Regions from separate parts of the Pseudomonas sp. 8(2025) genome, predicted to be linked through region 3. Evidence: riboswitches for the same ligand, from Rfam matches in the RefSeq annotation. Region 3 holds a riboswitch; each other region holds the start of a gene.
What was found. A riboswitch is a leader RNA that binds a small molecule or an ion and turns the genes downstream of it on or off. The one in region 3 is predicted to bind cobalamin.
Positions count from the first base shown of each region.

Region 1: linked by a shared signal. The riboswitch ahead of cobW (cobalamin biosynthesis protein CobW) and the one ahead of ACUXVH_RS10725 (TonB-dependent receptor) in region 3 are both predicted to bind cobalamin.
Region 2: linked by a shared signal. The riboswitch ahead of ACUXVH_RS27085 (TonB-dependent receptor plug domain-containing protein) and the one ahead of ACUXVH_RS10725 (TonB-dependent receptor) in region 3 are both predicted to bind cobalamin.

Region 1 is NZ_JBQOIE010000017.1:21,410-31,799, forward strand. Features, by position in the region: gene metH (methionine synthase) at 1-2,920, opposite strand, end outside; gene ACUXVH_RS26380 (fatty acid cis/trans isomerase) at 3,075-5,366, shown strand; gene nfuA (Fe-S biogenesis protein NfuA) at 5,509-6,093, shown strand; gene cobM (precorrin-4 C(11)-methyltransferase) at 6,296-7,042, opposite strand; gene ACUXVH_RS26395 (cobalamin biosynthesis protein) at 7,125-7,538, opposite strand; gene ACUXVH_RS26400 (CbtA family protein) at 7,535-8,236, opposite strand; gene ACUXVH_RS26405 (CbtB domain-containing protein) at 8,248-8,436, opposite strand; cobalamin riboswitch at 8,533-8,758, opposite strand; cobalamin riboswitch at 8,900-9,111, shown strand; gene cobW (cobalamin biosynthesis protein CobW) at 9,210-10,280, shown strand; gene cobN (cobaltochelatase subunit CobN) at 10,284-10,390, shown strand, end outside.
Region 2 is NZ_JBQOIE010000018.1:53,056-63,445, reverse strand. Features, by position in the region: gene ACUXVH_RS27105 (alpha/beta fold hydrolase) at 1-312, opposite strand, end outside; gene ACUXVH_RS27100 (diguanylate cyclase) at 549-1,631, shown strand; gene ACUXVH_RS27095 (ABC transporter substrate-binding protein) at 1,728-2,645, opposite strand; gene ACUXVH_RS27090 ((2Fe-2S) ferredoxin domain-containing protein) at 2,638-3,390, opposite strand; gene ACUXVH_RS27085 (TonB-dependent receptor plug domain-containing protein) at 3,402-5,327, opposite strand; cobalamin riboswitch at 5,480-5,683, opposite strand; gene ACUXVH_RS27080 (arginine N-succinyltransferase) at 5,900-6,973, opposite strand; gene ACUXVH_RS27075 (arginine N-succinyltransferase) at 7,023-8,039, opposite strand; gene ACUXVH_RS27070 (APC family permease) at 8,212-9,561, opposite strand; gene ACUXVH_RS27065 (N-formylglutamate amidohydrolase) at 9,777-10,390, opposite strand, start outside.
Region 3 is NZ_JBQOIE010000004.1:237,296-247,685, forward strand. Features, by position in the region: gene ACUXVH_RS10710 (tetratricopeptide repeat protein) at 1-1,074, opposite strand, end outside; gene ACUXVH_RS10715 (bifunctional glycoside hydrolase 114/ polysaccharide deacetylase family protein) at 1,052-3,862, opposite strand; gene ACUXVH_RS10720 (NAD-dependent epimerase/dehydratase family protein) at 3,941-4,873, opposite strand; cobalamin riboswitch at 5,237-5,441, shown strand; gene ACUXVH_RS10725 (TonB-dependent receptor) at 5,552-7,702, shown strand; gene ACUXVH_RS10730 (DUF7693 family protein) at 7,873-8,172, shown strand; gene ACUXVH_RS10735 (lipoprotein) at 8,182-8,523, opposite strand; gene ACUXVH_RS10740 (hypothetical protein) at 8,742-9,002, shown strand; gene ACUXVH_RS10745 (nuclear transport factor 2 family protein) at 9,012-9,455, opposite strand; gene ACUXVH_RS10750 (TetR/AcrR family transcriptional regulator) at 9,593-10,213, shown strand; gene ACUXVH_RS10755 (class I SAM-dependent DNA methyltransferase) at 10,325-10,390, shown strand, end outside.

The sequences.
Region 1 (10,390 bases), on a different contig from region 3:
CCACCACCTCGTCTTCAAGGATGCGCGGGTACTTGCCGGCCAGGTCCCAGGAGATGAAGAACGGCGTCCAGTCGATGTATTCGGCCAGCACCTTGAGGTCGATGTTGTCCAGCACCCGGGCGCCGGTGAAGGCCGGTTTGACCGGCTGGTAGCTGCTCCAGTCGAACTGCGGCTTCTTGGCGATGGCCGCCGGGTAGCTCAGGCGCTCGGTGCGGGCGCTGCGGTTGGCGGTGCGCTCGCGCACTTCCACGTATTCCTCGCGGGTCTTCTGCACGAAGCCGGCCTTGAGCTCCTTGGACAGCAATTGGGTGGCCACGCCCACCGCGCGGGAGGCGTCGGTGACGTAGACCACCGCGTCATTGCTGTACTTGGGCTCGATCTTCACCGCGGTGTGGGCCTTGGAGGTGGTGGCGCCACCGATCATCAGCGGCAGGTGGAAATCCTGGCGCTGCATCTCGCGGGCGACGTGGACCATCTCGTCCAGGGACGGGGTGATCAGCCCGGACAGGCCGATGATGTCGCACTTCTGCTCCTTGGCCACCTGGAGGATCTTCTCCGCCGGCACCATCACCCCGAGGTCGACGATGTCGTAGCCGTTGCAGCCCAGGACCACGCCGACGATGTTCTTGCCGATGTCGTGCACGTCGCCCTTGACCGTGGCCATGAGGATCTTGCCCTTGGCTTCCGGCTTGTCGCCTTTTTCCAGCTCGATGAAGGGAATCAGGTGGGCCACCGCCTGTTTCATGACCCGGGCGGATTTAACCACCTGGGGCAGGAACATCTTGCCGGCGCCGAACAGGTCGCCGACCACGTTCATGCCGGACATCAGCGGGCCTTCGATCACCTCGATCGGGCGGCTGAAGCTCTGGCGCGACTCTTCGGTGTCTTCGACGATATGGGTGGTGATGCCCTTGACCAGCGCGTGTTCCAGGCGCTTGTTGACTTCCCAGCCGCGCCATTCCTCGGTTTCCGCTTCCTTGACGCTACCGTCGCCCTTGAACTGGTCGGCGATGGCCAGCAGCGCGTCGGTGCCGTTGGGCGTGCGGTTGAGCACCACATCTTCCACGGCGTCGCGCAGCTGTTGCGGAATCTGGTCGTAGATCTCCAGCTGGCCGGCGTTGACGATGCCCATGGTCAGGCCGTTGCGGATTGCATACAGCAGGAACACCGAGTGGATCGCCTCGCGCACCGGGTTGTTGCCGCGGAACGAGAACGACACGTTGGACACACCGCCGGAGCTAAGGGCATAGGGCAGCTCGTCGCGGATGTAGGCGCAGGCGTTGATGAAATCAACGGCGTAGTTGTTGTGTTCCTCGATGCCGGTGGCTACGGCGAAGATGTTCGGGTCGAAGATGATGTCTTCCGGTGGGAAGCCCACTTCATTGACCAGGATGTCGTAGGAGCGCTTGCAGATTTCCTTCTTGCGCGCCTCGGTATCGGCCTGGCCGACCTCGTCGAAGGCCATCACCACCACGGCGGCGCCGTAGCGCTTGCACAGCCTGGCATGGTGAATGAACTGCTCGACGCCTTCCTTCATGCTGATGGAGTTGACGATGCCCTTGCCCTGGATGCACTTGAGGCCGGCCTCGATCACTTCCCACTTGGAAGAGTCGATCATGATCGGCACGCGGGAGATGTCCGGCTCCCCGGCGATCAGATTGAGGAAGGTCACCATGGCCTTCTTCGAATCCAGCATCCCCTCGTCCATGTTGATGTCGATCACCTGGGCGCCGGCTTCCACCTGCTGCAGGGCGACTTCCAGGGCTTCGGTGTAGTTGTCCTCGCGGATCAGCCGGGCGAACTTGGCCGAGCCGGTGATGTTGGTGCGCTCGCCGACGTTCACGAACAGCGAGTTGCGATCGATGGTGAAGGGCTCCAGGCCCGACAGGCGGCAGGCCTTGGGGATGTCCGGGATCTGTCGCGGGGCATAACCGGCCACGGCCTTGGCGATGGCGCCGATATGCCCCGGGGTGGTGCCGCAGCAGCCGCCGACGATGTTGAGGAAGCCGCTCTGGGCGAACTCTTCGATGACCTTGGCGGTTTGTTCCGGCAACTCGTCGTACTCGCCGAACTCGTTCGGCAGGCCGGCGTTGGGGTGCGCCGAGACGTGGGTGCTGGCCTTGTTCGACAGCTCTTCCAGATAGGGGCGCAGCTCGCTGGCGCCCAGGGCGCAGTTCAGGCCCACCGAGATCGGCTTGGCGTGGGCCACGGAGTTCCAGAAGGCTTCGGTGGTCTGGCCGGAGAGGGTGCGCCCGGAAGCATCGGTGATGGTCCCGGAAATCATGATCGGCAGTTCGAAGCCCAACTCCTCGAACACGCCCTGCACGGCGAAGATCGCGGCCTTGGCGTTCAAGGTGTCGAAGATGGTCTCGATCAGGATCAGGTCGGCACCGCCTTCGATCAGGCCCTTGGTGGCCTCGGTGTAGTTTTCCACCAGTTCATCGAAGGTGACGTTACGGTAGCCGGGGTTGTTGACGTCCGGCGACAGCGAGCAGGTGCGGCTGGTCGGGCCCAGGACGCCAGCGACGAAACGTGGCTTGTCCGGGGTCTCGAGGGTTTTCGCGTCCGCCACCTTGCGCGCCAGGCGGGCGCCTTCTACGTTCAATTCGTAGACCAGTTCTTCCATGCCGTAGTCGGCCTGGGACACTTGGGTGGCGTTGAAGGTGTTGGTCTCGAGGATGTCGGCACCGGCATCCAGGTAGGCTTTTTCGATGGCGCCGATCACGTCCGGGCGGGTCAGCACCAACAGGTCGTTGTTGCCCTTGACGTCGCTGGGCCAGTCGGCGAAGCGCTTGCCACGGTAGTCATGTTCTTCGAGCTTGTAGCTCTGGATCATGGTGCCCATGCCGCCATCGAGAATCAGAATGCGCTCTTTGAGGGCTTGCTGGAGGGCGTGGAGGCGAGCACTGCGATCGGACATGAGAACTACCTAGTAAGGCCATTACGAAGGGCGGCGATCATAGCAAACCTGCATGGTTTTGCGGCATGCGTGGTTTTTGCATGAATATCGTTCATGTTGGTCGAGGGGTGAGACCGGTAGAATCGCGGCGTTTTTTTCTTTCGGGACCAGGGACATGCCGTTTCGTTTTATCGTCAGCAGCGCGCTGCTGCTTCTGAGTTCAGTGTGCCTGGCACAAGGTCCGGCGCCGGCGATTTCCTATACCCGCGACATCCAGCCGATCTTTACCGAGAAATGCGTGGCCTGTCATGCCTGTTACGACTCCGCCTGTCAGCTCAACCTGGGCAGTGGTGAAGGGGCCAGCCGCGGTGCTTCGAAGATTCCGGTGTACGACGGCGAGCGCAGCAAGGCCCAAGCGCCTACGCGGCTGTTCTATGACGCCACTGGCCAGCGTGCCTGGCAGCAGAAGGGCTTCTATTCGGTGCTTGACGCCCAAGGCAGCCAGGCGGCGCTGATGGCGCGCATGCTGGAACTGGGCCATCGCACCCCGCTGCAACCCAACGCCAAGTTGCCCAGCGAGATCGCCCTGGGCCTGAGCCGCGAGAACATGTGCCCGCAGCCGGCGGAGTTCGACGCCTATGCCGGGGCTCACCCCAAGGAAGGCATGCCCCTGGCGGTCACCGGCCTGACCGATCAGCAATACCTGACCCTGCAACGCTGGCTGGCCTCGGGCGCGCCCATCGACGAGCAAGGCCTGGCCCCCAGTGCCCGGGAAAGCCTGCAAGTGGCTCAGTGGGAAAACCTGCTCAACGCCCCTGGCGCCCGGGAGAGCCTGGTGGCGCGCTGGCTCTACGAACACTTGTTCCTCGCCCATCTCTATTTTGAAGGCGGAGAGCCGGGGCATTTCTTCCAGTGGGTGCGTTCCCGTACCCCCAGTGGCCAGCCCATCGACCTGATCAACACCCGTCGCCCCAACGACGACCCGGGCACCCAGGTGTACTACCGCCTGTGGCCGGTGCAAGGGGTGATCGTGCACAAGACCCATATCACCTACCCGCTGAGCGCGGCGAAGATGGCCCGAGTCAAGACCCTGTTCTACAGCGGCGACTGGCAGGTCACGGCCCTGCCGGGCTACGGGCCGGCGCGCCGGGCCAACCCGTTCGAGACCTTCGAGGCGATTCCGGCCAAGGCCCGCTACCAGTTCATGCTGGATAACGCCGAATACTTCGTGCGCACCTTTATCCGTGGCCCGGTGTGCCGCGGGCAGATCGCCACCGACGTGATCCGCGACAACTTCTGGGCGCTGTTCCAGGCCCCCGAACATGACCTGTACATCACCGACCCGGCCTATCGCGGCCAGGCCACGCCGTTGCTGGCCATGCCCGGGCAGAACGACGACGTCGGCAGCGTGCTCAGCCTGTGGCTGGCCTATCGCGACAAGCGCAACGAGTACGAGGCCCTGCGCCGCGATTCCTATGCCGATTCGCCGGCGCCCAGCTGGTCGACCCTGTGGGCCGGCAACGACAACGCGCTGCTGAGCATCTTCCGCCACTTCGACAGCGCCTCGGTGACCAAGGGCCTGATCGGCGAAGTGCCACAGACGATGTGGCTGTTCGACTACCCGCTGCTGGAGCGCACCTACTATCAATTGGCGGTGAACTTCGACGTGTTCGGCAACGTCTCCCACCAGGCCCAGACCCGGTTGTACTTCGACCTGATCCGCAATGGCGCGGAGCAGAACTTCCTGCGCCTGATGCCCACCGGCACTCGCGAGGATTTCCTCGACGATTGGTACCAGAACAGTGGCAAGTTCAAGATGTGGCTGGATTACGAGTCCATCGACGACGACAAGCGCAGCGCGCTGAAGCTCGACCTCAAGGACCCGAAAAAGGACTTCGCCAACCAGTTGCTGGCCCGCTATGGCGACCTCAACGCCAAGCCGGATCCGATCAACCGCTGTGACAGCGCCTACTGCTCACGCCCGAACATCGACCCGGCGCTGCAGGATGCCGAGCAGGCCCTGAGCCGCCTGGCATCGCGCCCGGCGGCGGGCCTCAAGGTCATCGAACAGTTGCCGGAAGCGACCCTGCTGCGTGTCCAGACCGCCAGCGGTAAGCGCGAGTTCTACAGCATGCTGCGCAACCGCGCCCACAGTAACGTGGCCTTCATGCTCGGCGAGTCGCTGCGCTATCAGCCGGGGCTGGACACCCTGACCATATTCCCGGGGATTCTCAGCAGCTATCCGAACTTCATGTTCAACGTACCGGCCGGGCAAGTGCCGGAGTTCGTCGACGCCATGCAGGCGGCCCGGGACGCCGCCAGCTTCGAGAAGATCGTCGAGCGCTGGGGCATCCGCCGCAGCCATCCGCAGTTCTGGCAGTACTTCCATGACCAGACCCGCTACCTGCAGGAAACCGACCCGGTGGAAGCCGGGGTCCTGGACATGAACCGTTACGAAAACCTCTGACATAGAGCTGTGATCGTCCCCGGACTGCGCCTTGGCGCGGTCCGGGGACGCTCTATACCAAAGTCTATCCCGACAAAAATACTAGGACTTTGTCAGCGGCTTGGATTGGCGTAAACTGCGCCCACGTCTGCGAGGAACCACCATGAGCGCCATAACCATTACCGACGCCGCCCACGATTATCTGGCTGATCTGCTATCCAAGCAGAACACCCCGGGGATTGGCATCCGCATCTTCATCACCCAGCCAGGGACTCAGTACGCCGAGACCTGCATCGCCTATTGCAAGCCGGGCGAAGAGAAACCCGAAGACAAGGCCCTGGGCCTGAAAAGCTTCACCGCCTACATCGACGCCTTCAGCGAAGGTTTCCTCGATGATGCGGTGGTCGACTACGCCACCGACCGCATGGGCGGCCAGCTGACCATCAAGGCGCCCAACGCCAAGGTGCCGATGGTCAATGCCGACAGCCCGGTCAACGAGCGCATCAACTACTACCTGCAAACCGAGATCAACCCGGGGCTGGCCAGCCACGGCGGCCAGGTCAGCCTGATCGACGTGGTCGAGGACGGCATTGCTGTGTTGCAGTTCGGCGGCGGTTGCCAGGGCTGCGGCCAGGCCGACGTGACCTTGAAGGAAGGCATCGAGCGCACCCTGCTCGAGCGCATTCCGGAGCTCAAGGGCGTACGTGACGTCACCGACCACACGCAGAAAGAAAACGCCTACTACTAAGGCGTTCGCTGCGACTTGAAAAAACGGCGCCCCGTGAGCGCCGTTTTTTTATGCCCCCAAGCCAGCTCCTACAAAGCGTCCAGCGCGGCAACATAGGAACTCCCACCTCGTAGGAGCCGGCTTGCCGGCGAATGGGCCCTCAAGCCTTGCACGATGCCAAGATCGCCTTCGCTGGCAAGCCAGCTCCTACACAGGGTGTGTGTCAGGGGCGATAGAGGTGTGCGTGCCCGGCGCGGTACAGCGACGATTCGCTGAATGCATCCGTGGCGAGCACCCGGCCCACCAGGATCAGTGCCGTGCGCCGAAAACCCTTGGCCGCCACCTGATCGACGATGTCCGCCAGGGTTCCCAGGGCCCAGTCCTGATCCGGCCAGGTGGCGCGGTGCACCACTGCAATCGGGCAGTCTGCGCCGTAGTGGGGCAGCAACTCGGCAACGATCTTCGATAGGTGATTGACCCCCAGGTGGATGGCCATGGTGGCGCCGTGGGCCGCCAGGCTGGCGAAATCCTCGCCGGCAGGCATCGCGGTCTTGTCCGCGTAGCGGGTAAGAATCACGCTTTGGGAGACGTCCGGCAGGGTCAGTTCGGCCCCCAGCAGGGCAGCGCAGGCGGCGGTGGCGGTGACCCCGGGGATGATCTCGAAGGGGATGCCCAGCTCCCGCAGGCAGCGGATCTGCTCGCCGATGGCGCCATACAGGCTCGGGTCGCCGGAATGCACCCGGGCCACGTCCTGGCCCCGGGCATGGGCCTGCTTGATGGCCTCGATGATCTGCTCCAGGTGCAGTTCGGCGCTATTGATCACCCGCTCCGCGCGGTGCCCGTCGAGCACTGCCTGGGGGACCAGGGAGCCGGCGTAGATGATCACCGGGCAACGATGGATCAGGCGCTGGCCCTTGACGGTGATCAGTTCCGGGTCGCCGGGGCCGGCGCCGATGAAATAGACAGTCATGGCTGTGTCCTGTGAAAAAAGGTCGGGAGCCGTGCTTCAGATGAAGATTGCTCATGATCGAAGGCGGGAATTATCGGGGATTCTACCGGGCGGCGACCAATGCCAGGGTGGCCTGGGCGTATTTCTGCCGGGGAACAAGCAGTGTGGCCGGGCCGGGTGACAGCTGTTCGGCCAGGGCCAGGGCGGCACTTTCGGCCACGCCGTAGCAGCCGGTACGTTCGAAGGCGATTTGCGAGCGGTGGCTCAGGCGCAGGGCAAAGGGGGCGAGCTGGCCGCTGCTGAAACAGGTCAGCGGCAGTTCCAGTTGCTCCGCCAGTTGCAGCAGGCCGGGTTCGTTGCGCTTGAGGTCGATGCTGGCCAGGGCCAGGACCTGTCGGGCCTGCCACTGGTGCGCCGCCAGGACCTGGTCGAGCAAGGCGCGCAGCGTGGTCACCGGGCAGCCTTTCTGGCAGCCCAGGCCGACCACCAGGGTCGGCGCTGCGCTCACTTCGATCATGCCGAGTACTGGCCCGCGCTCTTGCGCCGGAACAACCAGGCGCTGATCAGCCCGAGGGCCAGCCAGAAGGCCGCATTGGTCAGCTGCGAGGCGATCTTGAATTGCGCTTCCAGTTCTTCCGGGGCCAGCATCGAATGCACTTCCGGCTGCGGCGCGCCGATCACGTGGGGTACGGCGATGATGGCCGCGCCCAGGACCTTCAGCAGCCAGTTGCGGGCGAACACGATCAGGGCAATGCCCACAGCGGTGGAGGCGGCGGTGCCGACCCACCAGATCTGCCGCTGTGCCAGGTCGGCTGCGGCGGTGCCCGGCAGTTCCGGCGGCAGGCCCAGGGTCGGCGCCAGGCAGAAGGTGGCATAGCCGGCCAGGCCCCAGAGCAGGCCCTGGGACGTGCGGTTCGGCGCGCGCAGGGTGTAGAGGCCGGCCAGCATCAGGGCGAAGCCCACGGCCACCACCAGGTTGCCTCCGGTGGTGGACAGCACGCGCTGCCAGCCGTCTTCCGGCTCCCAGGCTTCGGCATCGTGGCTGTGGGCGGCCATGGCGCCTTCGACGTGCTCATGGACTTCGGCCGCGGGGGCCTTTTCATAGGTTTCCGCCTGCAGGATCAACGGGGCGACCCAGAAGCTTTGCAGCAGGGTCAGCAGCAGGGCGGCCAAGAGGCCGGTGAAACCTGCGGTTTGCGCGATACGCTTGATCATGTCGGCAGGTCTCAATGGCAAGGGAAGGCGGCGCTGTGGCGGGTGTCGTGGGCCGCGTTGTGCACCGCCTCGATGTGGGAGAAGCCGGCGAAGTACACCAGGCACGCGCCGAGGATCGAGGCGCCGATGGCGGCCACCAGGCGCTGGCTCAGGGTGGAGGTCGTGCTGGCGGAGTGGCTGGTGCTGCTGATGATCGACATGGCGCTTCCCTCTGGAGTGTCAGCGGGGTAGAGGCGCAGGAAAACCCCGCGTGATGGCCACGCAGGGTTTGCAACAGCGCCCGCCCACCGCGGGTTGTTATGTAAGTGTTGCGGGCCGGTCTCCGGGCTTGCGAGGGGCAGGGCTGTGTCATGCCGTGCCAGCAAGTGTCGCCTTCCCATGCCTTGGCACAGTGGATCTGACACTTCGCTCGCTTACCGTTGCGGGGGCAGCACCGGACTGGCCACGGCTTTTTAGTTAAGCACGTGATTCACCGGTTTCCCGTTTCACCCTGTAAGGGGCACCCGTAACAAGGTGTGTAGGAGATCATGGGCGGGGCAGGGGCGTCAATTGCCGTGACCGCTGCGCAGGTGTGCGCCGCGCTCGCGCAAGGTTCAATGGCTCTTTCGCCGGCAAGCCGGCTGCTACGGGCGCATTGTCGATTGACCGTCCCCCTGGCTCTGCGTAGCCTTGCGCTTTCGAGGTTCTTCGGCCACGGGTCGAAGCTAAGAAGGGAACGCGGTCGATGCCGCGGCTGCCCCCGCAACTGTGAAGGGTTCGATTGCTGCAAGGCCACTGCATGGGCGTCGACGACGCCGGTGGGAAGGCGCAGCAATCGCCGGTCCGACGACTGGCAAGCCCTCAGCCAGGAGACCTGCCTCGATCCAAGATTCTCACTACAACCGGGCGGGGTGATCCGGTGGCGAAATCTCCGCGCGCCCGGCGTTGCGGTTCTCGTCCCGTTTGCCCGCCTCCTTTTGCCAAAGGGCATCCGATGAAAACACTGGCCAAACTTCCCGTCACCATCGTCACCGGCTTCCTTGGCTCGGGTAAGACCACCTTGCTCCGGCACATGCTGGACAACGCCCAGGGCCGGCGCATTGCGGTGATCGTCAACGAATTCGGCGAGCTGGGCATCGACGGCGAAATCCTCAAGCAATGCGCCATCGGCTGCACCGAGGAAGAGGCCAGCGGCCGAGTCTACGAGCTGGCCAACGGTTGCCTGTGCTGTACCGTGCAGGAGGAGTTCTTCCCGGTGATGCGCGAACTGGTGGCGCGCCGTGGCGACCTGGACCACATCCTCATCGAGACCTCCGGCCTGGCGCTGCCCAAGCCTCTGGTCCAGGCCTTCCAGTGGCCGGAAATCCGCAGTGCCTGCACCGTCGATGCGGTGATCACCGTGGTCGACAGCCCGGCCGTGGCCGCCGGCACCTTCGCCGCCTTCCCCGATCAAGTGGACGCCCAGCGCAAGCTCGACCCCAACCTGGACCACGAATCGCCGCTGCATGAGCTGTTCGCCGACCAGCTGTCCAGCGCCGACCTGGTGATCCTCAACAAGACCGACCTGATCAGCCCCGAAGACCTGGCCAAGGTGCGCCTGGAAGTGGCCGAGGAGCTGCCGCCGGCGGTCAAGGTCATCGAAGCCAGCAGCGGTCGCCTGCCCCTGGATGTGCTGCTGGGCCTGGGTGCCGGTTCCGAGGAACACATCGACGGCCGCCACAGCCATCACGACCATCACCATGACGGCGATGACGATCACGACGACCACGATCACGACGCCTTCGATTCCATCTCCATCGAGCTGCCCCAGGCCGACGAAAGCCTGCTGCTGGACGCCCTGACCCAACTGGTGGTCAAGCACGGCATCCTGCGGGTCAAGGGTTTCGCCGCGATCCCCAACAAGCCGATGCGCCTGCTGATCCAGGGCGTGGGCACGCGCTTCGACAAGCACTTCGACCGCAAGTGGGGCGCCGACGAGGCCCGTACCACGCGCCTGGTGCTGATCGGCCAGGAACTGGACGCCGCCCAGCTCGAAGCGCAACTGCGCGCCGCACTCAGCGTCTAAGCCATGCACCTGCTCAGGACCCAGCCCGGCGGTTTCGTGTCGGATGACAACATTGCCGACCTGGGACAAACCCCCGCCGAGCTGGTGATCCTGTGCAGCGGCGATTCCAG
Region 2 (10,390 bases), on a different contig from region 3:
ATAGGCGGTTTCGCCATGGCCGCCCAGGTCCGGGATCAGCAACCGGTAGTCGCGGTTGAAGTGCCGGGCAAAACGCAGCCAGATGCTCTTGTCCGCGCTCAGGCCGTGCAGCAGCAGGATCACCGGCGCCTGGGCCGGGCCGCCCTGGTAGGTCATCAGGGTCTCTTCGCCGATCTGCACCGGGACTTTCTGCAGCCGGTACAGGCGTGCTTCCAGGGCCACGCTGGCGTCGTACAGCAGGTGGCCGATGCGCGGGTAGGTGCGGTAGCACCAGAGTGCGGCAAGGAGCAGCAGGACCAGGATCACCAGCATCGGCGGCCTCCAGGGGCAGGGTGGAACGGCTCAGGGGCGGCGCGCGCCGTGCTCGCCACTGCGAAGTCGGTTATCGGCCGCCCCTCAGTTATAGCCAAATATTCCCCACCTGCTGGCGCTGGCAGGCCGAAACTGGGCGTTGGCAGTGATGGCGCTTTGAAACGCGACTGATAGACTTTCACCGGTTGCTTGCCACCCGCTCGTTCCACCTTTACCCATTGCTGATCGGAGGCGACTTGCTCCCTGCGCAGGACACCAGAGGGAAGGGACTGTCATTGGCCAGGAGGCTTTATCGGTCACGGACCCTGGGCCTGGCCCTGGGGTTTTTCTGCGTGGCCGCGGGGATGGCGCCCCTGCAACCGGCGCCCTGGGTCTGGGGCTTCATGCTGTTCAATGCATTTGCCTGGCCGCACCTGGCCTACCAATGGGCGCGGCTGGCCCGGGTGCCGTTTCGTGCCGAGTACCGCAACCTGCTGGTGGATTCGCTGCTGGGGGGCTTCTGGGTCGGCGCCATGCACTTCAATCCGCTGCCGCTGGCCACCACCCTGGGGATGATGGCCATGAACAACATGGCCCTGGGCGGGTTACGTTTCTTCCTCGCCGGCAGTGCGGCCCAAGTGCTGGGCATGGGCGTTGCCCTGTGGCTGTTCGGGCCGGCGTTTGTCGCCCAGACCACCCCCGAGCAGGTGTATGCCTGCCTGCCGATGCTGACCCTGTACCCGCTGGCCCTGGGCTACATCTGCTATCAGCAGGCGGTGACCCTGGGCCGGCACAAGCGCGAGCTGCTGGCCCTGAGCCGCACCGACAGCCTGACCGGGCTGCTCAACCATGGCGCCTGGAAGGACCAGTTGGAGATCGAGTTCCAACGCTGCAAGCGCCAGGCCCATGGTGGCGCCATCGCCCTGATCGACATCGACCACTTCAAGGCCATCAATGACACCTACGGCCATGTGGCCGGGGATGTGGTGCTGCGCCAGTTGAGCAAGCTGCTGCGCCAGAACCTGCGGGTCAGCGACCAGGCCGGACGTTATGGCGGCGACGAGTTCTGCGTGATCCTGCCGGACGTGCCCCTGGCTCATGCCGCCGAACTGATGGAGGCCCTGCGCGGTCGTTTTGGGGCCCTGGGCTATGAACAGAGCCCGGCGCTGCAGGTCAGCCTGAGCATCGGCCTGGCGGCCTTCAACCCCCTGCACGACGACGCCATGGGCTGGCTCAACGATGCCGACCAGGCCCTGTATGCGGCCAAGACCTGCGGCCGCAACAACGTCACCTGCCACCCGCCGGAGCAGCCGTCCAGGCGTTTGCTCAACTCCCTGTAGCCGCTGTTCCTTGTGTCCCGCGAAGGCGTCTGTGGGTACGCCGAGGGATCGGGGGTGTTCCCTTCGCCGGCAAGCCGGCTCCTACGGGGGTGGGGGTCAGTCGTGGGTGGGGTGCAGGCGCCGGGCCAGTTCCAGGGCGGTGCGGCCGCTGGCGATGCCCGGCACCAGTCGGGCGAAGGGGATGTCGATCAGTCGGTCTTCGCGCACCGCGCGCAATCGCGACAGCACAGGGTCGCTGTGCAGCAGCTGGCGTTTGCGCCGGGCGGGCGACCACAGGGCGTCGGCCAGGAGCATGGCGTCGGGGTCGTTGGCCAGCAGGGTCTCGCTGTCCACGGTCAGGCGCGGGCGGTCGATGGCGGCAAAGCTGTTGCGCGCACCGGCCGCTTGCAGCAGCACGCCGACAAACCCGCGCTGGCCCTGGCTGGCCAGGCCGTTGACTTCGCTGTCCAGGTAGAACACCGAAGGCGTCGGGCGCTCGTGGTACAGGGCCGCGGCGGCCTCCAGGTCGGCATCCATCTGGCCCACCAGTTGCTGCGCGCGGGCCTCCTGGCGCAGCAGCCGGCCCAGGGTCAGCAGGTCGCGGCGGATATGCCCGAAGTAGTCCTGGTCATGCCCGGCGCAGGCCGATTCCAGCAGGTAGCTGCCCACACCTATGGCTTCCAGGCGTTGCCGGGAGCTGAAGTTTTCCGGGAAGGCCGAGGCGAAGCCGCCCACCACCAGGTCGGGTTTCAGGCTGTAGAGCACTTCTGCCGACGGGTACTGGCGAGCGATGACCGGCACGCCGTGGTAAAGCCCTTCGGCCTGGGCCTGGCCATCGTCGTCCAGATAGGCGACGCCGATCATCGACGGCCCGGCACCCAGGGCCAGCAGCAGGTCGGCGCTGTGCTGGTTGAGGGCGACGATGCGCTGGGGCGGGCCATCCACCGTCCAGGTCCGGCCACAGTTCTGGTAGCTGTGTGCCAGGGCTGGCAGGGCCGCCAGCCACAGCAGCAGGCCGAGCAGTCTGCTAGGCATCCGCCGTTCCTCCGTAGGGCGCGGGAATCCGTAGATCCGCCACCGGTTCGCCCTGGACCAGGTGCTGCTGCACCAGGCGCAGCACCTCGCCGTCATCGCGCACCCGGTACCAGCAGCCGTCCGGGTGCACGGTGAGTACCGGCCCCAGGTTGCACGGGAACTGGCAGGCGGTGCGGGTCAGCAGCACGCCACCGGGCGTCTCCATGTGCTCCAGGCGCAGCAGTTCGCGGCGCAGGATCTTCCACAGCGCCAGGGCGCCGCGCCGCACGCAGCGCGGGCCGGTGCACAGGAACACCTGGCGGGCATGGGGCGGCACCCGCGACCAGTCCGGGTCGCTCTGCACCGCGTTGACGTTGTCGCAGGCCAGGTGGCGCTCGCGCTGGCCGATGCTGGCGCAGGCCAGGGCCGCGTCCAGCCCGCGCCGGCCCAGGGCCTGGGCGGTGATCCACAGCCGCGGTGCCTGGGGGTGGGCCTGGGCCAGGCGCCCCAGCTCATCGCGCAGCCAGTCCAGGTAGGCACTGTCGGAGCTGGGTTCCAGGTCCACCACCAGCAGCTTCGCGCCGTCCTCGGGCAGGGCTTCGCCCAGCGCCGCCCAGAGGCTGTCGAAGCCGTCCAGGGTGTCGATCACCCGGGTGTCGGCGCCGTCGCCGCGCAGGGCCTGGAGCTCCTTGCGAAAGGCTTCGCCGAGGGCGCCGCCGTGCAGGCCGGGGCCGACGAACAGCACCCGTTGATAGTTCTCATGCATGTCGGTCGGCCTCAGAAGCGGTAGGTGTAGCGCACTTCGGTGGTGAAGGGGCGCCCCAGGTTGTCCACCGAGGGCGAGGTGCTGGTCATGCTGGTGCTGTAGTCGCGGTCGAACAGGTTCTCCACCAGCAGGCTCAGGCGGTGCTGCTGGGCCGTATCCAGGTAGCGATAGGCATCGACGTCGACCACCGAATAGTGGCCGTAGTCGACGTTCTTCGGGCTGTCGATCTGGCCGATGTAGCGGACCGCGCCACCCACGCCCCACATCCGGTCCGGGGCTTCGAAGCCCAGCCGCGAACGGGCGAAGAAACCGGGGATGTTGCTCAGGGTCACGCCGTTGCGCGACTCCACCAGGTTGCGGGTCATGTCCGCCTGCAGGGTCCATTGCGGGCTGAACTGCCAGCGCCCGTCGAGTTCGATGCCGCGCACCTTGATCCGGCCCTGGCCGTTGCTCCAGACATCGTTGGCGTCGAGGGTGATCAGGTCGTCGATCTTGCGGTGGAAGGCGCTGACGCTGGCGTTGAATTCGCCGGCCAGCAGGCTGCCCTTGTAGTCCAGGCCGAGCTCGGCATTGAGGCTCTTTTCCGGCTTGAGGTCGGGGTTGCCTTTTTCGTAGTCCTCGTTGGCGTACAGCTGCTCGGCGTTGGGCAGCTTGAAGGCGCTGCCGTACTGGCCGCGCAGTTGCCAGTGGGGCGTCAGGTCGTAGAGCGAGGTGAGCATGCCCACGGTGGCGCTTTCGCCGCCGCTGATTTTCTCGTGGCGCACGCCCAGGCTCGGGTGCCAGTCGGGCAGGGCGTCGAACACCGGGCGCAGCTGGGTGTACAGGGCATTGGCCTGGGCCTGCTTGTTGTCGATCTTGAGCACGTCGTCCTGGCCCTTGAACCACTGGTTGTCGGTGCCCAATACCAGCACGTGGCCGCCGTCCAGCTCGGCCTTGCCCTCGGCCTGCAGGCCCCAGTCGGTGAAGCCCCAGTAGTCGTTGTGGTTGCGCACCTTGAGGCTGGCGTCGTCGAGGCTGTCGATCCTGGTGTAGCGGGTGTCCCAGTCGTTGACATGGCCCTTGACGAAGTAGCTGAAGCCTTCGCCCAGGCGCTGCTCGAAGGTCGCGGTGGCGATCTGCTGGATGCGGTCGTTGGTGGTTTTCCGGTTGTTCACCGGGCGGGCGAAATCCAGGTTGGCGTCGCTGTACTGGTAGAACAGTTCCAGCCGCGAAGCGTCGCCAAGGCCCTGGATCGCCTTGGCGCCGAAGGTGGTCACTTCATAGCTGCGTTTCTTGTCCCGGGTGTTGGCGTTGTAGGCGCTGTTGCGAAATGGCTGGTAGCCATCGGAGACGTTGTGGCTGACATAGGCCAACAGCCCCAGCTCGCCCAGGCCGTTGCTGAGGATTTGCTCGGTGCGGGCGTCGCCGCTCCTGCCCATGAAACTGTCCAGGCCCAGGTTGACCTCGCCGGAGACGTCGCGGGTCTGCGGGCTGCGGGTGACGATGTTGATCACCCCGGACACCGCTTGTGTACCGAACAGCAGGCTCTGGCCACCCTTGAGCACCTCGATGCGCTCGATGGCGTTGGCCGGCAGGGTATCCAGGTACAGGCCGCCGTACAGGCGGTTGTTCAGGCGCACGCCTTCCAGCAGGATCAGGGTGTCGTCGTTGCGCCCGCCCAGCAGGGAATAGGTGCCGTAGTCGAAGGGGCCATTCTTGGGCGCCACATACAGCCCCGGCACGTACATCTGCAGGACCCGGGTGATGTCGCTGCTGGGGCCGGCGCGTTCGATCTGCTGGCGGTCGATGATCTCCACCTTGCTGCCGTACCGGGCCATTTCGGCCACCGTGGTGGACTCCACCGAGGGGGCGGAAACAAATTGCCGGTCCAGCGTCAGGGGGCTGTCGTCCGCCAGCAGCAGGGGGCTGAACAGGCAGCCGAGCAGGGCGCCGCTCATGGTGCGGCCAGGTGCACGCCAGTCGCGTGCAAGGAAAGCGTCAGGTGTTGTCATTGTTGGTCTTCTCGAAAGTGTCTTCGGGAAGCACGCAGGAGAGGGTATCGGCCACGGGCACGCGACCATACCGGCCCATGCCCGCCCACCGCAGGATTGCCAAACAGACGTCACAGGCCGGTCTCCGGGCTTGCGAGTCTGGCGGCATTCGCCTTCCCATACCTTGGGTACAGTGGCCTGTTGAATGCAGCACTCGCTTACCGTTGCGGGGGCAGCACCGGACTTGCCCGAAAAGGGGCGCACCGGTTTCCCGTTTCACCTCCTGCACGGCGGCAGGAGGCACCTGAAACTGGGCGGCATATGAACATCCGCCCCGGCGTTCGTCAACGTTGCGCCTGCCGCCAGGTGTTACCGGATTCATCGCCCTGACGCCTCTGTAGCCGCTGCCGAGCCCGCGAGGCTGCGCAAAGGCCCGCAGGGCCTTGCTTGGCAGTCTCATGTCGAGCACCTCAGCGGTCTTGAGATTTCGCGCCCCTGCGGGCCGTTCTTTCGAACGCGGCCCGAGCCTGCGGCAGCGGCTACAGGAGCAGGGCGCTTTGCGGGGCCAGGTGCCGCTGTGCGTGCAGGGCCGTGCGTGACTCGCAGGCCAGCAGCGGCACCGCCCGTACCGAGTCGCCCGGCTGCAGTTGCAGGCGCTTGGCGGTCAGCCGGTCCACCAGTAGGCAACCCGAAACCAGGCGCCCGGGGGCGGCGGTGATGCGGCAGCTTTCCAGGCGCCGGTTGTGAATCAGCCACACCGGCGCCTGTGCATCCGGAGTGCCCACCAGCAGGGGCAGGGTCTGGCTTTCGCGCACGCTGCGGATCTTCGCCACCTCGGCCTCGATCAGCGGCCCGCCATCGAAGATGTCGATGCAGCCCTGATGGCTGAAGCCTTCGTCGCGCAGGATGCTCACCGCCTGTTCGGTGCTGGCGTGGGCCTGGCCGATGGCGGCCTGCGCCTGGGGGCTGAGCAGGCAGGTGTACAGCGGCTGGCGCGGCATCAGTTCGGCGATGAAGGATTTGCTGCCGTGGCTGGACAGGCGATTGGCCTGCTGGAAACCCATCTTGAAGAAGTGCCGCCCCAGGCTGTCCCAGAACGGCGAGCGGCCCTGGCTGTCGAGCTGGCCGCGCAGTTCGGCCACCAGCTTGTCGCCGAACAGCCGGGGGAATTCGGCGACAAACAGCAGGCGCGCGGTGGACAGCAGGCGGCCGGTGTAGCCCTGGCGGTGATCGCGGCGCAGGAACAGCGAGCACAGCAGCGACTGCCCGGTCATCTCGTTGCACAGGAACAGGGTCGGGATGTGCTTTTCGATGCCCAGCACCGGGGCGCTGCCGTGGGTGGTGCCGACCCGGTAGTTGTAGCAGGGCTCGCGCAGGCCGATGGCGCCGCTCAGGCCGCAGACCCCGATCACCTGCTGCTCGTCATCTTCCATGACGAACAGGTAGTCGGCATCGGCCCGCTCCACCTGGTTGGCGAAGGCTCGCTGCGCCCAGCGCACCCGATGGGCCAGGCGCTCGGGGTCGGTGGACAGGTTGTTCAGTTCGCGACAGCTGCCTTCGAGCAGGCTCAAGACCGCCGGCAGATCGGTGACGCGGATCGGACGGACGATCATTGGCGGGCTCCTGGCAATGACGCCGGGCAGGGGGGCAACAGGGGCCGGTTCATAAGGCAACGCTCCGTACCGGCTCGCCCGGCGCCAGTTGCAGGGCCTGGAACATGGCCGGGTCGAGGCCGATTTCAGCGCCCGGGGCGGTGTCCAGCGCCGCGACTATGGCGCGAAAGCCCTGCAGCCGCTCGTTGCTCAGCAACCACTGCTGGCCCTGGCCGCTCTGGGGGCTGGGGTAACTGGTGGCGACCCGGCTCTGGGCGATCGAGCGCAGTTGGTGGCTGCGCCCCTGAAGTGTCGGCCCGGCATCGAACAGGTCGACGTACTGGGTCGGCGCGAAGCCTTCGTCGATCAGGATCTGGCAGGCCTCCCGGGCATCCGGGTGAACCTGGCCGATGCAGTCCTGGGCCGCCTGCGCCAGCATCGGGATGTACAGCGGGTACTGGGGCATCAGTTCGGCGAGAAAGCCGCGGCCCTGCAGGGCGCACAGGCGCTCGGCCTCGACATAGGGCAGGTCGAAGAAGTGCTGGCCCACGGCTTGCCAGAACGGCGACTCGCCGTTGGCGTCGCTGTAGCCGACGATCTCGCTGATGCAGCTGTCGGCGAAGCGCTGGGGGTGGGCGGCGATGAACAGCAACCGCCCGCGGGAGGTGAGCTGGGCCAGTGGCGTGCCGCCCAGCGGCGGGTCGACATGGAAGCTGCGCAGCAGGGTCTGTTCGCTGAGGTCGTGGCACAGCGACAGGGTGGGCACCCCGTGCTGGATGTTCAGCTCCCGGGAACTGCTGATGAACGGGCGGTTGCGCAGGCTGTAGAACGGGCTGGCAAAACCGGCAGTGGCGAGGATGTCCGAGCAGCCGCGCAACTGGCCGCTGTCGAGGTCCTCGAGCACCAGGAAATAGTTCTCCGGGCCCTGGCTGGCCTCGCTCTTGGCGAAGGAGGCCTGGGAATCGAGGATCTTGTCCCGCAGGCAGGTTTCGTCATCCACCAGGGAGGTCACGCCCAGCAGGCGTTCGCGGGCCAGGCGCCGCAGTTGGGGCAGATCGGATAACGCCACCGGACGCAAGGCCAGCATGGGTGTACTCCTGTATCAAGGGCCGCTTGCCCCGGGGGGCAGGCACTGGCCAGACATCACTGTCGGTTACCACGCAGTTCCATGGCCGCGGCATCCGGCGGCCAGTCCCCGGGCCGCTCTTGCTGGCAGCGCCGGGGTTGGCGCGACGCCCTGGGGCGCCGCGCGGGTGCAACTAGTGCTTGAGCGGGTCGGGCAGGGCGGCACCGCTGCCCAGCTTGTTCAGCAGGAACAGGTAGACCAGCCCGGCAAGGATCCAGATGGCGCCGAGTTTCTGCGCATCCACGCCCATGTTGTACATGATGGCGCTGACGATCACGAAGCCGATCACCGGGCAGATCAGGTGGCGCACCACCTGGCCGGACTTCTGCCGGCGCCAGTAGAAATTGATCACGGTGATGTGCAGCAGCATGAAGCCGCTCAGGGCGCCGAAGTTGACCAGGGAGGTCAGGGTGTCCACCGAGTTGATGAACAGGTAGCAGATCAGCAGCGACAGCACCGCCACCAGGTAGATGCTGATGTGCGGGGTGTTGTGCTTGGGGTGGACCTTGGCCAGCACCTTGGGCAGCTTGCCGTCGCGGGCCATGCCGAACAGCAGGCGCGATACCGCGGCCTGCGAGGTGATGGCCACCGCCACGCCCCAGGCCAGCGCCGTGGCCACTCCGGTGAGGGTCGCCAGCCAGCTGCCGGCGGCCAGTTCGGCGATTTCATAGAAGGCGGTGTCGGCGGACTTGAAGCCCATGCCGGCGGCCAGGTCGGTGGCGATCCAGGTCTGTACCACGAAGATCGCGCCCATCACCACCAGGGTGATCAGCGCGGCGCGGCCGACGCTGCGGCCCGGGTCGCCCTTGACCTCTTCGGCGAGCGTGGAGATGGCATCGAAGCCGAGGAACGACAGCACCGCAATCGAGACGCCCTGCATCAGCATGCCGAAGTGGAAGTTCTCCGGGTTGTACAGCGGCGCCAGGGTCAGTTGGCCGTTGCCGGCGCCACCGTGCAGGGCATTCCAGGCGTAGAACAGGAAGATCCCCAGGACCGCCAGTTGCGCCAGCAGGAACAGGATGTTCATCCGCGCGGTGAAGGTGATGCCGCGCAGGTTGACGAAGGTGGCGCTGACCAGGAACGCCAGGATGAAGCCGACCTTGGGCACTTCCGGGTACAGGTGGTTGAGCGCCATGGCCGCGTAGACGTAGAGCAGCGGCGGGATCAGCAGGTAGTCCAGGAGCATCAGCCAGCCGGCAAGAAAGCCCACATGGGGGTTGAGGCCGCGCTGGGCGTAGGAATACACCGAACCGGCGATGGGAAAGGCGCGGGCCATGGCGCCGTAGCTCAGGGCGGTGAAGACCATCGCCACCATGCCGATGATGTAGGCCAGGGGCACCATGCCCGGGGCTTCCTGGTTGACGTAGCCGTAGACCCCGAACGGGGCGATGGGAATCATGAAAATCATCCCGTAGACCACCAGGTCACGCAGGCTCAGCCCGCGCTTGAGTTCCTGTTTGTAGCCGAATTCTTCAATCTCCATGAAGCCGTTCTCCTTGAGCCTGTGTAAGTGGGTAAAGGCGGGGCCCTGCGGGTCGTCATTGACACCTCGGGCCGCGCTTTCGTGTTTGAACCTGGCAGGGTTTAAAGACACACCACAGCGGTTTTTCTAGTTGTTGTACCGGTCCTGCAAACAGCGTTTTGGCGCGCCGGGTGAGTCCTTCGGGGCGCGCCGGTGAAACCTTCCTCTCGCCGCGGCTACAGCAGCGGCGCCAGTGTATCGCTCCAGTGCTGCACCGCTTCAGGGGTACGCAGCAGATCGTTGCGCACCTCGATCAATACCGACGCCAGGCCACGGGCGTCGCCGTGCACCGGCACGGTCATGTCGCTCAACGGATCGATCTCGTAGGGCTGGTTGCCCGCCACCTTGATCGGCAGCCTCCACAGCCCTTCGAGGATCCGCGCCGCGTAGTCGGTGGCGCTGCCATACAGCACGCCGATTTCCAGCGCGCGCGGCTGCCCGTAGTAGACCGGGGTGAAGCTGTGGATCCCCACCACCCGCACTTCACGGCCCTGGGCCAGGCGCCGGTCGATGATCCTTTGCAGGCGCTGGTGAAACGGCGTGAACAGCTGCTGGCGGCGGTACTCGCGAGTGGCCTCGTCCAGCTGCTGGTTGCCCGGCACCTGATAGATCTCGCTTTGCAGCGGGATGCTGTCGGGGGCGTGGCGCGGTCGGTTGAGGTCGATCAGCAGGCGCGAGTAATTGGCCGCGATCAGGGTCGCGCCCAGGGCCTGGGACAGGCTTTGGGCCAGTTCCAGGGCGCCCGGGTCCCAGGCGATGTGTTCGCGGGCCGCCAGCGGGTCCAGGCCCA
Region 3 (10,390 bases):
CCAGGTGTGCTCGAACTGCGCCGGGTCCTTGCTTAGCGTGCTCAGGCTGATCCAGTAGCCCAGGGCGGCGGCGGAGTCGCCCTGCCATTCGGCGAGATGGGCCATCTGCTCCAGCAACTGCGGGTCATCCGGCCGCTGTTCGAGCAGTTGCAGGCCCACCGCATGGGCGCCGGCCAGGTCACCGAAGGCCAGGCGCTGCTTGAATTCCTTGGCGAGGATTTCCGGGCTGTCGGGCTGCACCTTGCGCCAGGCACTGAAGAACTGTTCCGCCAGGTCCACGCGGTTGTGCGCCACGGCCACATCCACGCCGCGGTCCAGCAGCGCCGGCTCGAATTCCACGTCCGGCTGTGCGGCCAGCTCTCGGGCCAGCAGCTCCACTGCCTGATCGCCGCGATCGGCCGCCACCAGGGTGGTGAAGGCCTGTTGCAGAAACTGCCGACGCGCCTCGGGGGTCTGGCTGGCATCGAGCAACTGCACATAGAGATCGGCCGCGCGCCCCGGCTGTTCGCTGGCCTGGTACCACTTGGCGGCTTCAGGCAGCCACTGTTCGCGCCGTGTCGGGTCGCGCCGCGCCAGCTCGGCATAGGCATCCGCCGCCAGCCCCGGGGCCTGGGCGCTCAGGGCCAAAGTGGCCAGGCGCTCCAGTTGCGGCGATGGCAGCGGCTTGTAGTCAAAGGCCTTGAAACGTTCGGCCAGGGCCTGCAGGGCCGCGCTGTCGGTGCTGTTGTTCAGCGCCAGGGCGTCGAGCTGCAAGCGGTAGTAGGCCTTGAGCGCCGGATCGGGCCGCTGCCACTGGGCCAGGTGTTTTTCCGCCTTGGGGTAGTCCCCCAGCTGAATCAGCAGGTCGAGCAGCTGGGTGCGCAGCTCATTGTTTTCCGGGTGTGCGGCCAGCAGCACCTCGGCGTAGCTGGCCGACACTTCGTCCGGCTGCCCGCCCTTGGGGCGGAACGCCTCTTCATTGCGAAAGGTTGCCCACAGCAGCACGCCGACGGCGATCGCCACCAGCAGCAAGGCCCAGGGGTTGAGCAGCCGCGCGCTGGGCGCCTTGGCCTTAGTTGCAGAGGAGTTGGGCATCACTCACCTGCTTCATGGGAAGTTGGAAATGCCACAGGCCCTGTTCGGACTTGCCGGCGTAGCGTTGGCCCTGGACCTCGACCCGACAGGCGCTGGCCGAACGCACCGAGAATTCCAGGTTGAACTGGCCGGCAAAGGAGAAGCTCACCTGCCGGTCATTGACATAGCGCCAGTCGCGCAGGGGAATATTGGCCAGCTCCAGTGCCGGGCGCGGATCGCGCTCGGGGCGCAGGGCCAACAGCGCATGATCGCTGCTCAAGGCTACATAGCGCCCCTGGGGCAAGTCGCGCACCCCGGCCACCCCCACCGAGCGGCCGAGGTCCGGCCAACCCAGCGCCGGGTCCAGGCGCAAGGTGCGCAGGCCGTCCATGCCGCGTACCTGCCAGTCGCCATTGGCGGTCCGCGCCAGGCTTGCCTGGTACAGGCCGTGGACCCGGTCCAGGTAGTCACTCATCCACAATGACAGCGGCTGCTGGCCACGCATGAACTGGTAGATGTCGGTCATGGCCTTGATCGACGCCTGCTTGGTGCCCGAATAGAAGTGGTAGTACAGGTGGATGCCGCGCAGGCGCCGTGGGCTGTCGGTCAGCTCGAAGGTGTCGATCACATCGCGAAAGCCGTAGTACGGGCCTTTCCAGAGGTTGGTGTACATGTTCTCGTTGATCACCGGAGCGTAGTACTGCAAGCCGCCCGAGGTCGGCCGCAACAGCGGGTACAGGCCGGTGAGCGATGAGTTGGCCTTGGTCAGGATGGTCTGCCCGCCGTTGACGTTTTTCAGCCCGGCGTCGTAGGCCAGCTTGATGGTCTCGGCGCTGGGCAGCGCATCCCCCGGCCAGAAGACCAGCTTCACCGGTTTCTGCGCGGTGGTCAGGCGGCTGTTGATGTAGTCCCGCGAGCCGAGGATCTCGCGCTTGTAATCCAGGGTCTTGTACCCCGGGATATTCAGGCGCAGGCCGTATTCGGCGTGGAAATCCTCGTCCTTCTTGGCCTTCTCCGGCTGCATGTAGAACGGGTGGCTGTAGGTGTGGGTGGCCACTTCGACCTTGGGGTCGGCGAAGATCTCCTGGGCGATGGGCTCCAGCTCCCGCGCCAGGAACGGCGACATGCCCTTGGGCCCGACTTCGCCTTCGATGATCGAGACCGAGGTCAGGAACGGGTTGGGACGAATGTAGTCGTCCAGCACCTGGCGCCCGGAATACGGGGTGCCACGCACTTCGGCATGGGACGGGAAACCGTCACCGTCGATATGCACCGTGGCGATCCGCCGACCGTTCTCGGTGGTGGTGTCCGGTCGTGGCTGGGACGGCAGGCGCAGGGCCTTCTGGATAAAGGCGAACGGGTCGAGGATCCAGCGGCTGCGCTCCACATTGGCCTCCACCACATAGGGGGCCAGGGCCATGCCGCCCCAGGCGGCGGTGGCCACCGGGACGTACTTGCCGCCCTTGTCATCGCCCAGCACCAGGGCTGGTTTCGGCCCGTCGGGCAGCAGGCTCACGCGGGTCAGTTCACGGCTGCGCGCCACCACCGGGGCCTCGAAGGCGCCGATCAGGCTCTTGTCCTGGCTCAGCACATGCAGGGCATCGCGAGCCCCCGGCGCCGCCAGGTTCAGCCCCAGGCGCTTGAGCAGCGCCCGGTCCTCGATCGGCAGGCCGGCCATGATCGCCAGGGGCACCTGCTCATCCAGGCGCTGGCCGACCCAGCTATAGAAGGCACGGCTGTCCTCGGGCGGGCCGCTGGTCATCCACAGCACCACCCCGGCGTAAAGGCCGGCGAAGCTGTAGGCAGGCAGGCTGTCGTCCACCGGGAAGTAGTCCACCCGGTAACCCAGGTATTCCAGCAGGCCACCGAGCATGCGGTGCCCGGCGTGATCGTAGAGTTCCCCTTCGCGCGGGTCATAGAGCATGGCGATGCGCCGCGGCTGGACTTCCACGGTGCTCATGCTCAGGGCGTTGAGGTCCGGGGTGGTGACCACCGGTATAAAGCCTTCCTGGCTCAATTGCCGGACCAGCTTGCGTGCCTCTTCCCGACGGTTGGCCGGCAGGTAATCGATGGCCACCAGCGGGATGTTGCGTGCGCGCAGCGGCTTGAGTTCGCCTTCAAGCCAGGTGCGGTCGGCTTCGGAAACCGGGCGGTAACGCTTGGCCGAGGCATCCCAGCCGGCGTGGATGGATTCCACCGCCACGGCCGAGGCGACGCCATCGAGCTCGCCCAGTACCTCGAAGCCCCGGTTGAAGAACAGCTTGAGGTTGGGCAGCCGGCTGTGCAGTTCCCGCAGGAACGAGGCCAGGGCCTTGCGTTGCGGTTCGCGATCGGCCTCGGGGAGCAACTGGAAACTGTCCAGGGTGTCCAGGAACAGGCCGGCGTAGCCCTGGTCCTGCAGCGCCTTGGCACGCTTGAACAGGTGTTCGCGCCAGGCCGGGGTGGCGATGTCCATCACCTGGCTATCCCAGGCCTTGTTGCGCACGGGGCTCGCGCCCTGGGCCAGGGCCTGCTTGGCCAGGGCAGCGCGGTTGCCGTCGAACTCCCCTACCGACAGGTAGGCGAACGGCTGGCTGCCGAGCTTGCGCAAGGTGGCGACATCGGCGCTGGCCATATGGCCGGGCTCGACCACTGCCCATTCGAACTGCGCCAGCTCCTGCAAGGGTGGCTGCTCGGCGTACCAGAACCCGACACTGGCGGGCGCCGCGGGCGCGGCCTGCACCAGGGTGTTGGTGGCACACAAGGCCAATGCGGTAAACAGGCGTCGAACCACTTTGCAGACATGCCCCCTGCGAAACTCGATATCCATAACTCACTCTTCAGTAGATCAATCTGCACAACATCAGGCTCTAGGGCAGCCGCCATGGCGCGCCCCTAAGGCAACGAACTAAAGGCTGCGGTAAAGCCGTTCCAGGCCCTCGGCCAGGCTGCTGGGCGTGCCCAGGTCGAAGCGCTCGCGCAAGCGGCGGTTGTCGGCCTTGGAATGGCGGATATCCCCGGAGCGGGTCGCGCCGTGGCTCACCTGCAGCGGCTTGCCGCTGATCTGCTGCAGGGCGCCAATCAGATCGTTGAGGGTGGTCACCCCGCCGAGCCCGACATTGGTGGCATCGGCTGCCGGCGCGGGGCATTCCAGGCCCTGCACCAGGATCTTCACCAGGTCCGCGACATAGACGAAGTCGCGGGTCTGCCCGCCATCGCCGAACAGGGTGATGGGCCGCCCGGCCTTGGCCCGCTCGCTGAAAATGCTGATCACCCCGGAATACGGCGATGAAGGGTCCTGGCGCGGGCCGAAGATATTGAAAAAGCGCAGGATCACCGGTTCCAGCCCATGCTGGCGGCGGTAGAAGTCCAGGTAGTACTCGCTGGCGAGCTTGTCCGCCGCGTAGGGCGTGAGGGGAGATTTAGGGGTGTCTTCGGCAATCGGCGTGCCCTCGCCGTTATTGCCATAGACCGCAGCACTGGAGGCGAACACCACGCGGCGGATACCGGCCGCGGTCATCGCCTCGCACAGGCGCAGGGTGGCGATGAAATTGCTCTGGTGGGTGGCCACCGGGTCTTCGACCGAAGCCTGGACCGACGCCACAGCAGCCAGATGCACCACGGCATCGCAGCCCTGAACGGCATCCGCCAGGAGTGCCGCATCGGCGGCATCCCCCACCAGCAGTTCCAGGCCAGCATCGCCCATGGGCAGATTGCCGACCTTGCCCGTGGAAAGGTCGTCCAGAACCCGCACCGCATAACCCTTGGCCAGCAGTGCATCCACGAGGTGAGAACCGATAAAACCAGCGCCCCCAGTAACCAGTATCCGTTCGGCAGACATAGATCATTCCAAAGAGAAAAACCGCGGCTACGCCGTCTGAAGCTAGCACAGCCAACGGATCAGCCCTGGCTACTTGCCATCCTGGCCATCATGTTTTGTTTGGCTGCTCTGCCCCATAGGCTGTTTCGCCTTTTTTCGGAGCAGAGTTCAGAGCTTTGGCGTCAAAAAAAAACTCAAGATAATCAATCGCTCAGCGCCGACATACTGGGTCAGAAAAGCAAAATCGTCAATAATGCGTCGATATTTGTCGATTATTTAAGCGCCAGGAAAAATAGGTCAATATATTGACTTTCCCAACATAAAGCGCTGAAACCGCCGCCGTAGCTGGCCACATGCCATTGACGCAAGGGCTCGGCAGTGCTCATATGCGCGCCAGTTTCAGGTGTCCCATGCCGCCGTGCATGGGGTTAAACGGGAAGCCGGTGCGTCATTTCGATGATCAGTCCGGCGCTGCCCCCGCAACGGTAAGCGAGCGAAGCATTCGACAGACCACTGTGCCAAGGCATGGGAAGGTGAATGCCTCATGACCCTCGCAAGCCCGGAGACCGGCCTGCAACTTCGTTTGACAACCCCGCGGTGGGCGGGCGCAGTCCGGTTTTCGTGGGCGCGGCTGCCCGCGATTCCCTATGCGTTGTTCCCTCCGGGATTCATTCATTCCTTACAAGTAGTAGGAATCGCATGTCCCGCACCTCCTTGCTGCAACACCTGGCGAGCCCCTCGCTGTGTTTCACCCTCCTGCCTTGCATGGCCTACCCGGCGCTGGCCTTGGCTGAACAGAAAACCTCCCTGGTCTTGCCCGAGACCCAAGTGAACGGAGTCTCCAGCGCCCCGCAAACCTCTCTGGACACGCCCCTGCCCGCCGGCTCGCGGCTGAACCTCACGGCCCTGGAGACTCCGGCCAGCACCAGCAGCCTGGGCAACGACGCCATCAGCAACCGCAACAACCTCACGGTGCAGGATGCCGTTACCCGCTCCCCCGGCATCACCAGCATCGCCACCCCGGGCAACGGCAATACCGCACTGTCGGCCCGCGGCTTTACCGGGCACTCCTCGGTGATGACCCTGTTCGACGGCGCGCGCCTGTACACCGGCGCCGGCAGCCAGACCTTCCCGGTGGACCCGTGGATGGTCGAGCGCATCGACGTGATCCGCGGCCCGGCCTCGGTGCTGTACGGGGAAGGCGCCACCGGCGCGGTGATCAACGTGATTGCCAAGAAGCCCTTCGACGGTGAGATCCACAACCACCTGCGCCTGGGCTATGGCTCCCATGATCGCCAGCAACTGGGCCTGGACAGCGGCGGCTCGCTGACCGATACCCTGAGCTACCGCCTGACCCTGAACCAGCAACAGAGCAATGGCTGGGTCGACCAGGGCCAGTCACGCAGCCTGGCACTCAGCGCGGCGTTACGCTGGCAAGCCACCGACGACCTCGGTTTCACCCTGGCCCATGAACGCGGTGAAAGCGAACCCGCCAGCTATTTCGGCACGCCGCTGATTGCCGGCCAATACCGCGACAGCCTGCGGGACAAGAACTACAACCTGCGCAACGCCGTGCAGCGCTACAACGACGAATGGACCCGGCTCAACACCGACTGGACCCTGAGCGACAACCTCAGCGCCAACAACCAGCTCTACTACATCAAGAGCCGCCGCCACTGGCGCAACGCCGAAGCCTACAACTGGGTCAGCTCCCGGGAGCAGTTGCTGCGCGGCGACTACCTGGAGATCAAGCACGATCAGGAGCAGATCGGCGATCGCCAGAGCTTCACCTTCAACCACTCGCTGTTCGGCCTGGACAGCAGGACCGTGATCGGCCTGGAGTACAACAGGATTCGCTTCGGCGTGGCCAACAACTCGCCCTACAAGGATATCGGTAGCGACTACATCGACCCGTGGAACCCGGCACCGGGCTACTTCCAGAGCCGCTCGCCCTTCTCGCCCCAGACCGACAGCAGCACCCGCACTTTCGCCCTGTTTGCGGAAAACCGCCTGCAACTGTCGGAGCGCTGGTCGCTGGTGACCGGCATCCGCCGCGACCAGAACCATATCGATCGCAGTGATCTGCGCGCCGGCACCCGCACCGATCGCAGCCTCACCGGCGGCAACTGGCGCGCCGGCCTGGTGTTCGCGGTCACCGATCAACTGTCGCTGTACGGCCAGTACTCCACCAGTGAAGACGGGGTCAGCAACCTGATCAGCCTCAACCCGAGCCAGTTGCAGATGGACCTGACCGAAGCCAAGCAGACCGAGTTCGGGCTCAAGCAGCAGTTCTGGAACGGCCGTGGCGAATGGACCCTGGCGGCCTACCACATCGTCAAGAAAAAGCTCTTGACCACCGATCCGGTGACCCGCCTGGCGCAGCAGGTCGGCCAGCAATCCGCCGACGGCCTGGAAGCCTCGCTGGAGCTGGCCCTGGATCACGGCTGGCAAGTCTCGGCCAACGCCTCGGTGGTGCGCGCCGAGTACGATGACTTCGATGAGGTGGTCTCTGGCAAAGCGGTGTCCCGGGCCGGCAATCGCCCTACCAACGTGCCGCGACGCACCGCCAACCTGTGGCTGAACAAGGCCCTGGCCCCGAGCCTGGAAGCCGGCATGGGCCTGCGCTACGTCGATGCGCGTTATGCCAACACCGCCAATAGCGTCGATGTACCCGGCTACACGGTGCTGGATGCCAACCTCGGCTGGCAGGCCCTGCCCGATGTGCGCCTGGGCCTGCAGGTGAACAACCTGCTGGACCGGCGTTATGCCGCGGCGCAACAGAACAGCGGCCAGCAATGGCTGATGGGTGAACCGCGCTCGTTGTTCGTCACCGCCGACTACAGCTTCTGATCAAGGGGTTGCCGCAAGGCCCAGGGCTTTGCGGCGCCATTTCAGGCGTGCAGTGAGTTCGCCAGCCACTGGCCCGGGCCAGCGTCGGACAGCGACCAATCGGCACTTGCACCCACGCAGTCGATGGATATGCTGAGCGCCTTTGTCCCTGCACTGCCCGCGAGAGCCCCATGCCCTGCCTGAATGCCCGAGATGTCTGCCAGCGCCTGCGCGATGCCGCCCTTGGCGTTTACCCCCTACGGCCCAGCGCCAGCCATTCGGGCGCTGGCCAGGTGCAGGTGGATATCGAGGGTTGGCAGTTGCTGCTGGATTTCGATGGCCGGCATCTGCATCACTGCCAGAGCTGCCGCAGCGCCGAAGGCGATGTCTGGCAGCTCGATACGCGGCAACGCTTCGGCACCGACCCGGTGAGCCTGCTCAGTACCTGGGAGCTGGCGCAGATCGAGAAGTTACTGAAAGAGGCGGTTTAACACGGCTGGCTACAGGCATTCCTGGGCCGCGCGTTCGAAGCTCGACGGGGCGAAGCTGGAGGCCAGCAAGTGCCGCTCGTAGAGGAACACCTTGCCGCCATTGGGCGCCTTGTAGGCTTCCAGTACGTTGTCTGCCGCCACCTTGCTGGCAACGACAATGCGAAAACCGCGCTGGGTCTGGGAAACCGTCGGGCTCTGGGCGTTGCCTTGCAGCTTGGGCACCACGCACTCGGCATATTCGGCCGGGGTTTTCCGGGTCTGCATGACCAGGGTCGGGTCGTTGGGCGCGGTGGCGCAACCGGCCAGCAGCAAGGTGGCCAGGGTCATGGCGGGAGCAAATAGAGGGCGCATCGGTAAGTCCTGAAAATGTACAGCCTGGTTCGGTGCGCAACGGTTCAGCGTCACGGGCGCTGCCGTTGCGGTCATGGTTTTGGGTCGGGGGCGATTGTCCATGGTTGGCGCCCAAAGCAGAACTTGCGTTGCTTGATTGTCACTATTACTTGAACCGATAGTTGCCCCCCGGGCAGACTGCCTGGCAGCCCGACTACAACTAAAAAAAGGAATTCCCCATGCGCACCTTTGACTTGATTCGCGACGCCGTCCTCCCGGAATTCCGTGAGCGGGTGGCGGACTACCTGGTGGAGTACGAACAGGTGCTGGGTGACAGCAGCGCCGACCCGCAAAGCCTGCGGATCGCCGCCTATCAATTGCGTGGCTACCTGCGTGGCCTGAACACCACCCGGGTCCTGGGCATGGCCGACTGGGAAGAGCTGGACCGGCGGGTGCTGGAGACATGGCTGACCCCGGACGCCGGTGAAACACTCGAATAACCCGCAGTATCAGGGCGCCGGCAGCGCGCCCTTGCTGGCAGCAAGATAGCTGGACAAACGCTTGCCCATTTCCTCTCCCAGGGCCTGCAATCCGCTCATGGGGCGCACCATGACTTCGAACTCGACAATCTTGCCGCCCTCGTCAAAGCGGATCATGTCGATGCCCTTGACCTGTTTGTCGCCGACTCGAGCACTGAACTCCAGCACCACGTTCAGGCCATCGGCGGTGGCCAGCTCACGGTGATAGGCGAATGCCTCGAAGACATTGAGCACCGTGCCAAGGATGGTCGCCACGACCTGGGCTCCCGGGTAGGCGGTATGAGCCATGGGCGAGCGAAACACCACCTTGGGGTCCAGCAGTTCGGGCAAGTCACGCAGGTCTTGCTCGGCGACCATGGCGTGCCAGCGTTGCAAGGATGCGTGGGCCTGAGGCTGAAGCTTGAGTTCGGACATGGGATTGATCCTGGGGTTGTCTTGTTGTAGTGGTGCCCAGGCTACGAGCCAATCTTAGCATCGTCAAGATTGTTGCCCATGATAGGATTCCGGCGTTTTTCCGCCTTCCAGTCGAAGCCATTCGGGGCCCTCCTGACATGACCAAGCACTCCCCGCGGTCGCGGGACGCCTACCACGTGGGCAATCTGGCACCACAGTTGCTCAAAGCGGCCCGACACATGCTTGAGCAAGTGGGTCCGACAAAGCTGTCGCTGCGGGCGGTTTCCGAACGGGTCGGGGTCAGCGCCACGGCGGCCTACCACCACTACGCCAATCGCGCGGAGCTCATCGGTCACCTGGCGGCTCAAGGCTTTCGCGAGCTGGCCCAAGAGCTGCCCACGCACGGCTCCCAGAACGGCTTGCAGGCATTGCGCAACGCCTGCCTGGCCTATTTCAGCTTCGCCCGCGCCAACCCGGCGCTGTACCAGCTGATGTTCGGCCCCGAGTTTGCCGACGGCCAGATGCCCCTTGAACTGCATGGCGCTCGTGACCAGGCTTTCAGCGAACTGCGGCGGATCGTCGCCGAAGTCCTAGAGCTGGACATGGAGCAACCCGAGGTTCGCCGAGCCGCCCTCGCCGGCTGGTCCTATACCCACGGCCTGGCGTCGCTGGTGATCCATCGCGTCCTGATTTTTCCCGCCGGCACCACCGACCAGCGCTTCGTCGACAGCACCCTGCAAGGCTTGCTGCAACTGTTCCAGGTCGAAAAAGGGACATAGACTGCCCGGTGCCTGGTTCGAAACACCCATGACTGCCGGCAGCTCATTGCATTGCCCACTTATACTTGCCGCCGTTTCGCTGCACAGCAGCCCCTATCGCAAAGGACTACGATGCTGCCTCTTGAGATCAAGAACAAAGTTGCTTCGCTCTGGGACCTGGTTTCCGGTGCTGGATTG